3 regions of the Mesorhizobium sp. B2-4-2 genome follow, and region 3 is predicted to be linked to each of the others. Evidence: predicted binding sites of a transcription regulator. Region 3 holds the regulator's gene; each other region holds the start of a gene.
What was found. The regulator LexA, encoded in region 3, represses DNA repair genes until DNA is damaged. The targets are predictions, from matches to a motif close to TGTTCNNNNTGTGTTCNG.

Region 1: the regulator LexA is predicted to act here: its motif matches at 1,306-1,323, upstream of FJ942_RS12555 (DNA recombination protein RmuC).
Region 2: the regulator LexA is predicted to act here: its motif matches at 1,377-1,394, upstream of FJ942_RS01805 (PA0069 family radical SAM protein).

The regions. Positions count from the first base shown of each region.
Region 1 covers NZ_VFVM01000004.1:465,508-468,761, reverse strand. Annotated here, with positions in the region: gene FJ942_RS12555 (DNA recombination protein RmuC) at 1-1,273, opposite strand, end outside; gene def (peptide deformylase) at 1,377-1,907, shown strand; gene fmt (methionyl-tRNA formyltransferase) at 1,914-2,849, shown strand; gene FJ942_RS12540 (N-acetyltransferase) at 2,846-3,254, shown strand, end outside.
Region 2 covers NZ_VFVM01000001.1:377,726-380,979, forward strand. Annotated here, with positions in the region: gene FJ942_RS01800 (ribonuclease HII) at 1-6, opposite strand, end outside; gene FJ942_RS01805 (PA0069 family radical SAM protein) at 148-1,302, opposite strand; gene FJ942_RS01810 (glycosyltransferase) at 1,453-1,977, shown strand; gene FJ942_RS01815 (hypothetical protein) at 2,126-2,371, opposite strand; gene moaB (molybdenum cofactor biosynthesis protein B) at 2,694-3,248, opposite strand; gene FJ942_RS01825 (4-(cytidine 5'-diphospho)-2-C-methyl-D-erythritol kinase) at 3,235-3,254, opposite strand, start outside.
Region 3 covers NZ_VFVM01000009.1:171,018-174,271, reverse strand. Annotated here, with positions in the region: gene FJ942_RS20735 (ComEC/Rec2 family competence protein) at 1-1,133, shown strand, start outside; gene lexA (transcriptional repressor LexA) at 1,127-1,870, opposite strand; gene FJ942_RS20725 (TetR/AcrR family transcriptional regulator C-terminal domain-containing protein) at 2,323-3,000, shown strand; gene kynU (kynureninase) at 2,997-3,254, shown strand, end outside.

The DNA.
Region 1 (3,254 bases), on a different contig from region 3:
CGACGACCCTCAGCCTGAGCTGGCCGGTCTTTGAATCGGCAACGCGTGGGGAATCGACAACGCGCGGGCCGGGTTCCGGCTTCGCAGGGGCTGGTGACGCCATGTCAGGGTCGGCATCGCCTCCGGGCTGCGCCCCAAACTCCAGAGCTTCGATCTTCTGGCCGCGTTTGGTCACCTTCGACGTCGAGACGAGGATGTCGTCTATATCCTTGGCCGACTGGGCAAAATGGCCCTGCAATTTGCGCACCCGCTCGTCGACGCGCGAAACATCCTCCATCAGCCGGATCACCTCGCCCTGGATCAGGTGTGCCTGCTCGCGCATACGGGCATCCTTCAGGATCGCCTGGATGACCTGGATCGACAGCATCAGGAGCGACGGCGAGACGATGACGACGCGGGCGCGGTGCGCCTTCTGCACCACCGCCTCGAAATTTTCGTGGATCTCGGCAAACACCGATTCCGACGGCACGAACATGAAGGCGGTATCCTGCGTCTCGCCCTGGATCAGATATTTATCCGCGATATCGCGGACATGCACCTCGATGTCGCGGCGGAAGGCCTGCGACGCGACCTTCTGCTGTTCGGCGCCTTCGGCGGCGCGGATGGCGTTCCAGGCTTCCAGCGGAAACTTGGCGTCGACGGCAAGCGCCGGCGCGCCGTTGGGCATCTTCACCAGGCAATCGGGACGGCTGCCGTTGGACAAGGTCGCCTGGAACTCGTAGGCGCCGTGCGGCAGACCGTCGGCGACGATCGCTTCCATGCGCGACTGGCCGAAGGCGCCGCGCGTCTGCTTGTTGGAGAGGATCGCCTGCAATTGCACGACCTGGCCGGCGAGCGACTGGATGTTGCCTTGCGCGGTGTCGATGACGGCCAGCCGCTCCTGCAATTTGGCCAGGCTCTCATGAGTGGATTTGGTTTGCTCGGTCATGGTCTGGCCGAGGCGGCCGGTCATGGCATCGAGGCGCTGGCCGATCGATTGCGTCAGTTCCGCCTGCCGCGCGCCGAAGACTTCCGCGATGGCGCCCATGCGGCCCTGCATCTCGGCTTGGCTTTGCAATATGCCGGCCATCCGCGCCTCGGCGTCGCGGGCATGGTCGGCGGCTTCGGCAGCGGCCACGGCGCGCGCCTTGGCCGAGCGCCACAGCGCGACGACAAGCGCCACGAACAGGCCAAGAAACACAAAGGCCCCGAACGCCAGCGCATGGCCGAGCGTGATCGTGGTCGCGCCAAGCCGGGCGACAGGTTCCGAAAGGATGGATGTCAGGTCGTTCATGCACACAGCATAGACGATTCGGCCGGCCAGCACAGATCAAAACGTGAACGATCCCCCGGCGTACCGGTTGACGCCCTTTATTCAAGGTCTTAGGTGAGACGCCATGCCGATCAAGCCGCTCATCATCCTTCCCGACCCCATCCTGCGCCAGGTTTCCAAGCCGGTGGAGCGCGTCGACGCGCCCTTGCGCAAACTGGCCGACGACATGCTGGCGACCATGTATGACGCGCCCGGCATCGGGCTGGCCGCGATCCAGATCGGCGAGCCGCTGCGCATGCTGGTGATCGACCTCGCCAAGGAGGACGAGACGCCGGCGCCGCATGTCTTCATCAATCCCGAAATCCTGGAAAGCGCCGACCAGCGCTCCGTCTACGAGGAAGGTTGCCTGTCGATTCCCGACTATTATGCCGAGGTCGAACGCCCGGCTTCCGTGCGGGTCAAGTATCTCGCCCGCGATGGCAAGCTGCAGGAAATGGAGGCCGAGGGGCTGATGGCAACCTGCCTGCAGCATGAGATCGATCATCTCAACGGCGTGCTGTTCATCGACCACATTTCGAAGCTGAAGCGCGACATGGTGGTGAAGAAGTTCAAGAAGCTGGCCAAGGACAAGGCTCCGGGCAAGCTGGTGGGATAGGGGACAATGCCCCTTCGCGTCATTTTCATGGGGACGCCGGAGTTTTCGGTGCCGACATTGCGCGCAATTGCCGATGCCGGACATGAGGTCGCGGCCGTCTACACGCAGCCGCCGCGAGCCGCCGGCCGGCGCGGCCTTGAGCTGACGCCGTCGCCGGTACAGCGCGAGGCGGAACGGCTGGGCATCGAGACGCGCACGCCGACGTCGCTCAAGGGCGAGGCCGAACAGGCAGCTTTTCGCGCGCTGCAAGCCGATATCGGCGTGGTCGTGGCTTACGGCCTGCTGCTGCCCAGGGCGGTGCTTGAGGCGCCGCGACTGGGCTGCATCAACGGCCATGCCTCGCTGTTGCCGCGGTGGCGCGGTGCGGCGCCCATCCAACGGGCGATTATGGCGGGCGACAGCGAAACCGGCATGATGGTCATGCGCATGGAAGAAGGCCTCGACACCGGCCCGGTGGGGCTGGTTGAAAAATGCGTCATCGAACCCGATATGACCGCCGGCGATCTGCATGATCGATTGATGAGCGTCAGCGCCGCACTGATCGTGGAAGCGCTGGCGCGGCTGGAAAGGAATAGCCTGGCGTTCACCGCCCAAGCGGTTGAGGGGGTGACCTACGCCAAAAAGATCGATAAATCCGATACGCACGTGGATTGGACGCGACCCGCGGCCGAAGTCCACAATAACATTCGCGGCCTGTCGCCCTTCCCCGGCGCCTGGTGCGAGGTTGAAATTGGTGGCCGGGTGGAACGGCTGAAACTGCTTCGCTCGACGCTTGCGCAAGGCATGGGCGAACCGGGAGGAATTCTCGACGACCGCCTGACGGTCGCCTGCGGAGCGGGCGCGATCCGGCTGGTCGAAGTTCAACGGGCGGGCGGAAGGCCCGCCGCCGCGCAAGAATTCCTGCGCGGGACCAAGATCGAAAAAGGAATGAAATTGTCATGAGCATGATGTCGATACGCGCGGCGACGCCGCGGGATCGCGAGGCCATCCGCCTCGTCGAGGAACACGCTTTCGGCCAGCAGGCGGAGGCCGGGCTGGTTGACGCGCTGGTTTCCGGCGGCGACGCCGTTGTCGAACTGGTGGCGGAAGAAGACGGGCAAGTGGTTGGCCACATCCTGTTTTCGCGGCTTTTCGCCCGCACCGGCGGCAAGGATTTCCCGGCGGTGGCACTGGCGCCGCTGGCGGTGGAGCCCTCCTTTCACGGCACCGGCATTGGCGGCGCGCTGATCCGCGAGGCTCACATCCGCCTGCGCGACGCCGGCGAGATGCTGGCCGTGGTGCTGGGCGACCCCACCTACTACGGCCGTTTCGGCTACAGCCACGCGCGCGCCGAAGGATTCGAGAGCG
Region 2 (3,254 bases), on a different contig from region 3:
AGCCATGTTGCGGCGAGGTTCGCATCGGCTCTGATTCTCCGCAAGTCCCTCCGGGTCGGGTGGGGCGCCGGACCGGGAGGGCACCGTCTGCAGGCCGGGGCAGGCCGGACGGGATTTTTCGCCACGGCGGCAAACAGCCGCGGTCGTTCAAAGCAGCATCAACTGCTCCTGGTCCTTGCCGGCGGCGACGAACTGGTCGGTCCGCAGCGTGCGCCGCTCGGCATTGAGACCGAGCCGCTTGGCGGTGATTTCGAAGCGCCGGCCGATCTGCCAGGCGTAAGGACCCGCGCCCTTCATGCGCTTGCCCCATTCCGAATCGTAATCCTTGCCCTCGCGCATCGAGCGGATCAGCGACATCACATGGCGATAGCGGTCGGGATAGTGGCGCAGCAGCCAGTCCTTGAAGATCGGGCTGACCTCGAGCGGCAGACGCAGCACGACATAGCCCGCCTCGCGTGCGCCGGCATGGTGCGCCGAATCGAGGATGCGTTCCATCTCCTGGTCGGTCAGCCCGGGGATGATCGGCGCCACCATGACCGAAGCAGGGATGCCGGCATCCGCAAGCTGCCTGATCGCCTCCAGCCGCTTGGCCGGCGTCGAGGCGCGTGGCTCCATGGTGCGCGCCAGCATGCGGTCGAGCGTCGTCACCGACAACGCCACCTTGGCGAGGCCCCGTTCAGCCATGCGTGACAAGATGTCGATATCGCGCGTCACCAAGGCGGATTTGGTGACGATGCCGACCGGGTGGCCGCGCGCCTCCAGCACTTCGAGGATCTCGCGCATGATCCGATACTGCTTCTCGATCGGCTGGTAGGGATCGGTATTGGTGCCGATGGCGATGGTTCGCGGCTGGTAACCGTCCTTCGACAGTTCCTTGTCGAGCAGGCGCGCCGCGTCGGGCTTGGCGAACAGTTTGGATTCGAAATCCAGCCCCGGCGACAGGCCCATGAAACTGTGCGTCGGCCGCGCAAAGCAATAGACGCAGCCATGCTCGCAGCCGCGATAGGGATTGATCGAGCGGTCGAAGGAGATGTCGGGCGATTCATTGCGGGTGATTATGGTACGCGGCTTCTCGACCTGCACCTCGGTCTTGAAGGGAGGCAGTTCCTCCAGCGAGTTCCAGCCATCGTCGAAGACATGCCGGCTGACCGGCTCGAACCGGCCGGACGGGTTGATGCCTGCCGACCGGCCGCGGTTGCGGTCCGGACGCACGCGCATGCCGCTCTGCTCGATCATCGCGTTGGCCATTTCGGCTCGTCCTGCTCCGAAGGCGGCAATGTCGGCGCGCATGATCGGTTCCATCTTCGCCCGCTCCCAGGGACTGTCCATGTTGTTTCGAATCGCTCTGTTCATGAATTTAATCCTATTTGCCGAACGAGAACAAAGCAAGAACTTTCTATGGTGCGCCGCAAAAACTGGCGCTGCGTTCCGCTTTCCGCTATTCGGCAAATGATGCTCACCGTTCTCATAGAGACCCACAATGACGAGGAGGGCCTCGCTCGCACCTTGGCGACGCTGATCGGCGGCGCCGTGGAGGGCGTGGTTCGCGAGGTCATCGTCTGCGACGCCGGTTCCACCGACCAGACCCATCGCGTCGCCGAGCATGCCGGGTGCCAGTATGCGACCGACGGCGTCGCGGCGGCCATCCGGCACGCGAAGGGCGATTGGCTGTTGCTGCTGGAACCGGGCGCGCGGCTGGTCGACGGATGGATCGGCGAGGTCGTTGCGCATACAGCGAGGCAAACCATGGCGGCGCGGTTTTCACGCACACGCGCCGGCCGCGCGCCATTCCTGGCCCGTATCTTCTCGGGAAACCGTGCCTTGGCCGACGGGCTGCTGATCAGCAAGCGCCAGGCCACATCCTTGTCGAAAAGAGCCGGCAGCGCCGAGGCTCTCGCTCGCGGCCTGGCGACCAAGCGGCTGGATGCCGAAATCTGGGCCGCTCCGGCAAAACAAGAGCACCGCCCGTCCAAATGATTTTGCAGCTGCTCTGTCTACGTGCGTTGCACATGTGACGCGCAGCCAGTTTCCGATCACGCGGGTGCCGGCGCGCAGGCCGCGGCTGATGATGGAAGTGGTTTCGGTGTCTCGCGGTCCTCGCGCCGGCGCTTCCACGGCGAGCCGGTCATTCGCTAAAACGCATCTCGACAGGCATCCAGCGAAGACGACGTCTGGCTTGACGCTGTGCCTTGCTTTCCGCGTCGTAGTCGACCGGGATCGGTTCCTGACTGAACGACCTTTGATCGTCCAGGGCGTTGATGATGACGATTGCCCTGGCATCGTCCTCTCCGGCGATTGCGGCGGTATAGACACCGCATTCACCGCAGATAAGGTAGTCGGCCGTCCCCAATCCAAAACGGTATTTCTTCAATCGCTGGATGTCCTTGACTGAGATGACCAGTCTGCCGTCCGGATCGGCGACGGCGCGCGAGCCATGCTTCGTACAGAACGAGCACTGGCAGGCGCGAACCTCGATTTTCGATGGATCGAGCTCGGTTGAAAATCGAAGGCGTATGTTGCCGCAATGGCACCCGCCATTATGCACTGTCATCGCGTCCGCCCGTCTTCAACGGCGATGGCCGCCGCCGCGAGACGATACGTCCTGCCGCATCCGGTTTGGAATGGTCTTTCGAAGGCGAAGGCGGTGTTCTGCCTGGCAAACGCGGCGTGAAACCAGCGCCTTGCCTCGGCTTTCACGGAGCCGACATGCCGCGCCGCAGGTGCTCGTCCAGGCGCGGCATGATCTCGACGAAGTTGCAGGGCATGTGCCGGTAGTCGAGCTGCGCCTTCAAGATGCCGTCCCAGGCATCCTTGCAGGCGCCGGGCGAGCCCGGCAGCACGAAGACGAAGGTGGCGTTGACGACGCCGCCGGTCGCCCGGCTCTGGATCGTGGAGGTGCCGATCTTGTCGTAGGAAATGCGGTGGAACACCTCGGAAAAACCATCCATGCGCTTTTCGAAGATCGGCTCCAGCGCGTCCGGCGTCACGTCGCGCCCGGTGAAGCCGGTGCCGCCGGTGGTGATGACCACATCGATCCCATCATCCTTCGACCAGCCGAGCACCTTGTTGCGGATCTTGTCTCCATCGTCGGTGACAATGTCGCGGGCGGCGAGGATGTGGCCGGCATCCGCGATGCGATCGGCCAGCGTCTGGCCGGACCTGTCGTCGGCAAGGCTGCGCGTGTCGGAAACGGTCAGCACCGCGATGCGGACCGGAATGAAGGAACGGCTCTCGTCAGTCCTGGCCATGGGCAT
Region 3 (3,254 bases):
TAGGGCCGAGCTTCCAGATGTCGTTCGCCGCCACCGCGGCCCTGGTCGGCGCCTATGCCGGCTGGTCGGATCGCAAAGCCGACAAAGCGCGGACCCCGCCGCCGCAACGGACCTTGCCTGGCCTGCTGACGCGAAAATTGCTGCTGGCGACAGGTGGGCTGGCGATGACCTCGATTATCGCGGGAAGCGCCACGGCGCTTTTCGCCATCTGGCATTTCCAGCGCGTGTCGCCGCTCAGCCTGTTCGCCAATCTTGCCGTCATGCCGATCGTTTCTGTCGTGATGTTCCTTGCGGTTGCCAGCGCGCTGCTGATGCCGTTCGGGTTCGATGGACCATCCCTTTATCTGATGGGCAAGGGACTGACCGCGATGATCGCCATATCAGGATGGATCTCGCAACGCTCGCCGGTCGACGCGGTCGGGTTGATTTCGCAGCAATCCGTCCTTCTGGTGGCGATCGCCCTGGTCATCGCGACGATGGCCACGACATGGCTGCGGCTGGCGGCACTTCCCTTCGCGCTCGCCGGCCTGTTGACCGTCTCGGACACGCGCACGCCGGACGTGCTGATTTCGGAGGATGCCCGCCTGGTGGCGTTGCCGATCGGCGGCGGCGAGCTCGCGATCAACCGGGCGCGCCCGAACGAATTCACCGTCGATAATTGGAAACGCGCGCTGAAGTCCGAAACCATCGTTGCGCCGGAACTGTTCGACAGCGGAGACCGACAGTTCGACATCTTCGATCCCGCGCAACTTCCGGCGGGAGCGCCTTTCTATTGCTTCACGGGCCTGTGCATGGCCCGGCATACCTCGGGGGCGATCATCGCGCAGGTGGAGGATCGCAAGGACGCCTGGAGGGCCTGCTCCTATGCGGATCTGATCGTCATCAACGACCCCGCGGGCTACGATCCCTGCCACAATCCGCTGGTTCTCGTCATCACCAAGCGGCAGCTCGCTCGTAAGGGAAGTGCCGCCGTCTTCTTCGACCAGCAATCGGCGACGGCACCGGCACGGGTCAGCTTTGCCGTCGACAGGCCATATCGGCCTTGGCACGAACAGCGGAAATTCTCACGCGAGGCAAGGGGACTGCCGCCTTACCGTAAACCCGAAAAGCCCACCGCCGACCCCGCTCAGTAGCGCCTGATCAGGCCGACCAGCTTGCCTTGCACCTTGACCCTGTCCGGTCCGAAAATACGTGTTTCATAGGCCGGATTGGCAGCCTCGAGCGCAATCGAAGCACCCTTTCGGCGGAAGCGCTTCAGCGTTGCTTCCTCCTCGTCCACCAGGGCCACGATGATCTCGCCGGGACTTGCGGTGTCGGCATTGCGGATGATGACCGTGTCGCCGTCGAAAATGCCGGCCTCGATCATCGAATCGCCCTTGACCTCCAGCGCATAGTGTTCGCCGCCCATGATCATGTCAGGCGGCACTGAAATGGAATGCGTCTGATGCTGGATGGCGTCGATCGGCACACCCGCTGCGATGCGACCCATGACCGGGATCGACACCGCTGAAACCGCGTCGTCGTCATTGCCGGCAGCGGGCAGACGCGAAGACGTCGCCGGCTTGATCTGCCGGCTAGGGCTGCTGCCCTGTCCGAGGCTGCCCTGGATGACGCTCGGGGAGAACTTCTTTGCCGCGTTAAGACCCGGCGCGATCGAGTCCGGCAGGCGCAGCACCTCCAGCGCGCGCGCCCGGTTGGGCAGGCGGCGAATGAAGCCGCGCTCCTCCAACGCCGTGATCAGCCGATGAATTCCCGACTTGGAGGCGAGGTCCAGCGCTTCCTTCATCTCGTCGAAGGACGGCGGAATGCCGCTTTCCTTCAGCCGTTCATGGATGAACATCAAGAGTTCATGTTGCTTGCGCGTGAGCATGGCGGCCCCCAAAGGCATTGCACGAAGGGTCTGGAACCAGAATCAGAAAACAAACCCAGAACAAACACTATCTGTTCCAGTTGTGTTCCGCAACCATTTAAAGTTTAATGAATTTGTTAAGGCGACGGAAACGAAATGCCCTCCCGCAGCCAGCATCCTGCCAGCGCGGTCCGTCGTCAATGCGCTCCCAGGCCCTTTGAAACTATTTTGGTTAATGGCCTGTGGCCCGACCGGTCTCCACTCTTGGCACAAGCCTGCAAGCTGGGTGACCGGCAGGTGCGGGGTGCGTTTGGGCGGATTAGAAACCCCTGCGGCTCGTGAACGAAACGAAACCAAAATGCCAACTTCCGCCGGAAAACGGCCAGACACCACCACTGGTCGCGACGGGCTGCGTTCGTTCGTTCGCTTGACGAAACCGTATAATAATGTACGGTTTTCGAAGAGGAACACCAATGACCACGCCGAAGCAGGCCGCGCGACGCGAACGGATAGAGGAGGCCGCCTATGCGGTGCTCCGGGAAGCCGGCTACAAGAGCGCCTCCCTGCTTGCTATCGCCAAGCGGGCATCGGCCTCGAACGAAACCCTCTACAACTGGTACGGCAACAAGCAGACCCTGTTTCGATCCTTGATCGAAGCCAATGCGGGAGAGGCAAGGAAGCTGCTGGAGGACGCCCTTCACCAGGCGCGCGATCCGCTCGAAACCCTGAACTTGCTCGGGCCAGTCCTGCTGACCCTCGTGACGGGCGACAAGGCGGTGGCGCTCAATCGCGCCGCGGCCGGCGACGTCAACGATACAGGCACGCTTGGCCAATCGATCGCGCAATTCGGCCGCAATACCATAATGCCGCTTGTTGGCGACCTGCTTCGAACCGCAAGTCGGGCCGGCCCGATCGCCTGTGACGATCCTGCCGAAGCCGCCGACATCTACATCAGTCTTTTGATCGGCGATCTCCAGGTTCGCCGGATCGTTGGGGTGCTCGAGGAACTGCCTCGGGCGGAAATCGAGCAAAGATCGAACCGGGCGTTCACCCTGTTCTTGCGCCTCTATGCGGCCAGCCCTTGCCCGGGCGGCAAAACAGCCGGCCCGTTTCCAGGGCGCTCTTCTCACCGAGGAACATCGCGACCATGAGCAAAATTCCCGATCTCGCAGCGATCGAGGCAATGGACACCGCGGATCCGCTGCGTGCCATGCGTGACCGCTTCACCTTGCCCCAGGGGGTGATCTATCTCGACGGCAATTCGCTGGGCGCCGCTTCGCCAGCCGTGTTCGGCGAGCTGCAGAAGGCCGCCACGCAGGAGTGGGCGCAGGATCTCATCCGCGCCTGGAACACCGCCGGCTGGTTCGACATGCCGGTCGAACTCGGCGACCAACTCGGGCGCCTG